Regions from separate parts of the Rhizobium sp. LjRoot98 genome, predicted to be linked through region 1. Evidence: riboswitches for the same ligand, from Rfam matches in the RefSeq annotation. Region 1 holds a riboswitch; the other holds the start of a gene.
What was found. A riboswitch is a leader RNA that binds a small molecule or an ion and turns the genes downstream of it on or off. The one in region 1 is predicted to bind thiamine pyrophosphate.
Positions count from the first base shown of each region.

Region 2: it holds a riboswitch for thiamine pyrophosphate, as region 1 does, so the genes downstream of both, thiC (phosphomethylpyrimidine synthase ThiC) here and thiB (thiamine ABC transporter substrate binding subunit) in region 1, are expected to answer to the same signal.

Region 1 covers NZ_CAXUPW020000003.1:372,442-375,626, reverse strand. The annotation lists gene thiP (thiamine/thiamine pyrophosphate ABC transporter permease ThiP) at 1-302, opposite strand, end outside; gene thiB (thiamine ABC transporter substrate binding subunit) at 688-1,698, opposite strand; TPP riboswitch at 1,738-1,858, opposite strand; gene ACSQ3J_RS13670 (hypothetical protein) at 1,994-2,317, shown strand; gene ACSQ3J_RS13665 (MDR family MFS transporter) at 2,348-3,185, opposite strand, start outside.
Region 2 covers NZ_CAXUPW020000001.1:1,044,248-1,047,432, forward strand. The annotation lists gene bioB (biotin synthase BioB) at 1-318, opposite strand, end outside; gene ACSQ3J_RS05115 (GntR family transcriptional regulator) at 536-1,204, opposite strand; TPP riboswitch at 1,357-1,496, shown strand; gene thiC (phosphomethylpyrimidine synthase ThiC) at 1,584-3,185, shown strand, end outside.

The sequences.
Region 1 (3,185 bases):
CCCAGCGGCAGCGCCATCAGCCGGATGATCCAGACACGGCCGGGGAACGCCGCCTGCCGCGCCAAGGCCCGCGCCACCGGAATGGCAAAGACAATCGACAGAACGGTCGAAAGCGACGCCTGCAGCAGCGTGAACCGGGCCACGCGCCAGACATAGGCATCGAACACCACGCCGTCATTGGCGGATCCCGGCTCGTCGAAAGCCAGGAGTGCCACCGCCGCCAGACAGACGAACAGCACAATGCCACCGAGGCATAGCGCCCCGGCAGTCAGTGTCAGACGTCGTTCCATGCGGTTGATCATGATGGCTTCGTATTGCTTTCGGGCGTCGCCTCGCCCTTTCTTCTCCCCAGCGGGGAGAAGGTGGCCCGCAGGGCCGGATGAGGGGGCCAAACACTCAGAATGTGCCGAACCGCCCCCTCATCGCCTCGCAGTCGCTCGGCACTTCTCCCCGCTGGGGAGAAGAAGAAATGATCGTCCCGGCACATCCAGTTCCTGTTCATCGCCGCCAGCCACTCATCAATCCAGACCTCCAGCCACCTGAGAACCTTGGCCCCTCACCCTAGCCCTCTCCCCGCACGCGGGGAGAGGGGATGACAGAGCTTGCCGCAAATCCCTTCTCCCCGTCACAACGGGGAGAAGGTGGCCGACAGGCCGGATGAGGGGCAGGCCTTGCCCAAACGAGGTGCTAATTCTTGCTCATCGCAGCCAGCCATTCGTCGATCCAGGCCTTGCGGTTAGCCGCCACTTCATCCGACGACATCAGAAACGTCTTTTCCGGCGCCACCAGCTTGCCGAATGCCTCCGGCAGCGGTTCCTTGGTGGCGGCAACCGGCATCATCCAGTTGGTCGTCGGGATGATCGACTGGAATTCAGGGCCGGTGACGAAGGTCAGAAAATCCTTGGCGAGCGCCGGGTCCTTGGCAGCCTTGGTCATGCCGGCGACTTCAATCTGGATATAGTGGCCTTCGGAAAAGGCAGCAGCCTGATAGCGGTCTGTATTTTCGGCAACCATATGGTAGGCAGGCGACGTGGTGTAGGAAAGCACCATCGGCGCTTCGCCCTTGGTGAACAGGCCGTAGGCTTCCGACCAGCCTGGCGTGACGGTCAGAACACGATCCTTGAGCTTGGCCCAGGCGGCACCGGCCTCATCGCCGTAGACCGATTTCATCCAGAGCAGCAGGCCAAGCCCCGGCGTCGAGGTGCGCGGATCCTCGATGACGATCTTCTGGTTCGGATCGCCCTCGACCAGTTCCTTCAGGCTCTTCGGCGGCTCCTTCATCGTCTCAGTGTCATAAACCACGGCAAAATGGCCGTAATCATAGGGAACGAAGGTATCGTCGGTGAAACCACCGGGAACCTTGACGGCCGAGGTGTCGATGCCATGCGGCGCAAAGAAGCCGGTTGCCTTGGCTTCGGACACAAGATTGGTATCGAGGCCCAGCACGATATCGGCCTTGGACGACGCACCCTCGAGCTTCAGCCGGGTCAGGAGTTCGACACCATCGGCGACGCTGACATAGGAAACCTTGCACCCGCAGGTCTTTTCGAAGGCTTCCGCCACCTTGGCGGCGGGCCCCCATTCGCTGGTGAAGCTTTCATAGGTATAGACCGTCAGCACCTTGTCTTCGGCCGAGGCGGAAAACGCGATGGTGAATGCAGCAGCTGCTGCGAGAAATGGAATGATTGCCTTGCGCATCCGCGCCTCCTCATAAATCCAAAATTGGGAATAGGGCGCTGGAATGTGCCGTCTAATCCCTCCGCCGGTACAAACCGGATCAGGTTCTTCGGGTTGGCTTTTGAATAGCCTCTCAGCCGAACGTTCCATAAAAGAACGGCCGGCACCCCGTTAGAGCAGGAGGAGGTTTAGACCCGGGCGAAATACTTGGCAAGTGGGGATTGTTGCCCCGCCCGATTACCGCAAAGCGGACATAATCCCATGACATGGGGCCTTATTGATTGAGAAATTTAGAGTGATACTGGAGATACGCCCGATGACCGAGACGTGCCGCATCCTTACCCCCGCCGAACAGAAAATCAGCGGCATAATGGTACGAGCCGAGCAAGCAATGATGGCGGCCATCTACAAAGCTGTCGAGGATGCCACCACGCAGACCGCCAATGAATTGCGTTCGATTGGCGCGCAGGACGAAGCGCCGGCATATGATTACTTTGCGGCCACCGCTCAACAACAGCTTTTTTTGTCGCAATGCGGCGCCGACCCCGAAACGCTTGAAGGCGGAAATCCCGAAATCGCCGCCCAGATCATCACCAATTATCAGAACATCTCCGACCACTACTGGCGCAAAAAAGGCTGAAGTACCGGCCGAAAGACGACGGCCAGCCCCTCATGCCGCCGGCTTCTGCGGCAACCTTACCGCTTTCAGGCTGATGGCCGCGATGAGCGAGATCAGCGAGATACCGCCAGCCGTCAAAAACAGCGGCAGGAAGGCGGCCGTATAGCTATCAGCCACCAGCTGGCGGGTCGCCTCCGGTAATGTCGACAGCACCAGCGGCGTCAGCTTTTCGATATCGGCAACACCCGGGATCGCCGTGGCGCCGCGGGCAAGACCTGCCGCGATGATTGCACCATAGATCGAGATGGCAATCGAGGCGCCGCCCATCCGTGACAGGGTGACCGCGCCGGTCGCCGCCCCGACATCACCACGCGAGGCGATGTTCTGCACCGCGACGATCGGCACCTGCTGGCCAAACCCGATGCCGATGCCATGCAGCGCCATGATCGCGCAAATCACATAAAGCGGCGTACCGGGCTCAATCTGGGTAAAGATGAGCAAGGCCAGAACCGTCAGGCTGGCGCTGACGATGGCAAACGGCTTGTAGCGGCCCGAGCGCGAAATCAGCCTCCCTGCCGTCAGCGAGCCGCAGACGATACCGCCGGTCAGCATGATGAACAGCAAGCCAGCCAGCGACGGCGACAGCCCCGTCGTCGTCTGCAGATACAGCGCGAAATAGTTGACCATGCCGATGCCGACGGCACCGCTCGCCAGCGAAATCACCAGCATCAGGCTGAATGTCGGGTTGCGAAACAGTGTCAGGGGAACGATCGGCTCCGGCGCCCGGCGCTCGACAACCACCCAGGCCGTCGCGCAGACCACGCCGAGCGCAACGATCGCCAGACTGCCGAATGAAAGTAGCGAGCCAAACAGTTCGGCACCGTCGCCC
Region 2 (3,185 bases), on a different contig from region 1:
GCGGCTGGCCCCTTCGGCCTTGGCCTTGCGCGCTTCCGCCAGCACCTTTTCCACCATCATCAGCCGGGAGGCCTTCAGCCCCGTCGGAGAGCGTGCCGACTGGCTGCAGTACCCGCAATCCTCGGCGCATCCGCCCGTCTTGATCGACAGGAGCCGGCTGATCTGCACGGCATTCGGATCGAAGTTTTCTCTGTGAACCGATTGCGCCCGGAACAGCAGATCATTGAACGGGGAATTATAGATAATTTTTGCATCAACGAGAGAATGCCGCTCCGTTCCGGCGCTTTCATCGTGCGAATTTTCCTTTAAAAGACCCATTTCAATCGGGAAATCGGCAGAACTTTCGTTTCTCAGCATCATCCACCTAGCATGATAGATTAAAAATAATAATTATCTATAATTTATCCAAAGCCATGGAATCGCAACCGCCTTTTTGGTGTATGGCGTAAAAATTCCCGCAGCACGCGCCTCCATGATCCGGAGAGACGCACCGAAAGCAGTCAAAATCAGGAAAAAAGGAAGTGGAAAATAATTCTCAGCCGACGATGGCGAAGGCATCCCGCGTGGCGCCGGAGGCGTTACGGACGGGCTTCTGGCCTATCCATTGCACGTGACGCTCGAGGACAGGAGCGGCGTTCTCGATATTGCCCTGACGCAGAAAGGTCAGGATGGCGCGGTGATCATGATCGGTGCGCACTTCCCATTCCGACCGCCAACTGGCGAACAGGAACCGGGCACTGGCCGCATGCAGATCGCTGATCGCTGCAAGCAGCCGCGGCATGCCGCAGGGCGTGAGAATCAGCGTGTGAAAACGCCGGTTTGCCTCTTCCCAGGAGCGGACATCGCGGGAATTGTCACCCGCGACCGTCGCTTCTTCAGCCTGATCGAGGATCGCAGGCGTCAGATGCGGTGCCGCGTGGCGAAGGGCTAAAACCTCAAGCGCAGCGCGCATCTGCGCAACTTCGCGCACTTCCTTCAGATCGAAGGACGCGACCCGCACGCCCCGGCGTGGCTCGCTGACCGCAAGCCCCTGCGCCTCCAGCCGCCGGAAAGCCTCGCGCACGGGCACATGACTGGTCCCGAACTCCTCGGCAATATGGTCCTGGCGCAGCTTCGTACCCGGGTCCAATTGTCCGGTGACGATCCTGTCGGCCAGGATGCGGCTGATGCGGCTGGCAATCGTGTCTTCGCTCGCTGAGGTCATGTTTTATAGATAATTTGCCGGGGCGGCGCTGTCGAGGGCGCGCTTGTAATCATTGAACATCTTCACAGTCTTGCGACGGGCAGAGAGCAGCGGCCGGACGACGGCGCACCAAACGGCCCTTGACGCTTCGTCCAAAACTGTGCCTAGATTGGCACATTCACCAGGGGGGTCCCGACAAGGGGCTGAGATTCTGCTGGCGCGAACGGTGGCTTTTGCCACCCTCAAGCAGCGCAGTGACCCGTTGAACCTGATCCAGTTCATACTGGCGTAGGGACGGTGCAAGCGCTGCGACGACTCGGATTCCGTGTGCGGATTCGCGTCAGCGTCTTTTCATCATTCCGGCTCTGATGACTGGGTCTCCAACTTTGGAGCCTCAACCATGACTATTGCCGCCAAGAACCTCACTCCCACCGTTACCACCGGCCCGTTGCCGGCCTCCCGCAAGGTGCATATTCCGGGCGAACTCTACCCGGATATCCGCGTTCCCATGCGCGAAATTGCCGTGCACCCGACCTCTGGCGAACCACCCGTCTCCGTCTACGACCCCTCCGGCCCCTACACCGATCCGGCCCATCTCGTCTCGATCGATGCCGGCCTTCCCCGGCAGCGCCAGGCCTGGGTCACCGCCCGCGGCGATGTCGAGGCCTATGACGGCCGGCACATCAAACCGGAAGACAACGGATTTGCCACCGGTGAACGGCTGACGCCGGAATTTCCGATCCGCAATCATCCCCTGCGTGCCAGAAACGGCAAGGCCGTCACCCAGATCGCCTATGCCCGCGCCGGCATCATCACCCCGGAAATGGAATATATCGCCATCCGCGAAAACCTTGGCCGCAAGCCGCCGGAGGGTGCGCTGGTGCGCGACGGCGAGAATTTCGGCGCCAGCATTCCCGATCACGTCACGGCCGAATTCGTCCGCCAGGAAATCGCCCGCGGCCGGGCCGTCATCCCGGCCAATATCAACCACCCGGAATCCGAGCCGATGATCATCGGCCGGAATTTTCTGGTGAAGATCAACGCCAATATCGGCAATTCCGCCGTCACCTCGTCGATGGCCGAGGAAGTCGAGAAGATGGTCTGGGCGACGCGCTGGGGTGCGGATACCGTCATGGACCTGTCGACCGGCCGTAATATCCACAATATCCGCGAGTGGATCATCCGCAACTCGCCGGTCCCGATCGGCACCGTGCCGCTCTATCAGGCGCTGGAAAAGGTCAACGGCATCGCCGAGGACCTGAATTGGGAGGTTTATCGCGATACGCTGATCGAGCAGGCCGAGCAGGGCGTCGATTATTTCACCATCCATGCCGGGGTGCGGCTCGCCTATATCCCGCTCACCGTCAACCGCGTCACCGGCATCGTCTCGCGCGGGGGCTCGATCATGGCCAAGTGGTGTCTTCATCACCACAAGGAAAGCTTCCTCTACGAGCATTTCGACGAGATTTGCGACATTGCTCGCGCCTATGACGTGACCTTCTCGCTCGGCGACGGCCTGCGTCCCGGCTCGATTGCCGATGCGAATGATGCCGCACAATTTGCCGAACTGGAAACGCTTGGCGAACTGACCCAGATCGCCTGGGCGAAAGATTGCCAGGTCATGATCGAAGGCCCTGGCCATGTGCCGATGCACAAGATCAAAGAGAACATGGACAAGCAGTTGGAAGTCTGCGGCGAAGCGCCATTCTACACGCTTGGACCGCTGACGACCGACATTGCCCCCGGCTACGACCACATCACCTCAGGCATTGGTGCCGCGATGATCGGCTGGTTCGGTACGGCGATGCTCTGCTATGTCACACCGAAGGAGCATCTCGGCCTGCCCGACCGCAACGACGTCAAGGTCGGCGTCATCACCTACAAGATCGCCGCCCACGCCGCCGATCTCGCCAAGGGGCATCCGGCCGCGCAATTGCGTGACGACGCCTTGTCGCGCGCCCGCTTCGAGTTCCGCTGGGAAGACCAGTTCAACCTGTCGCTC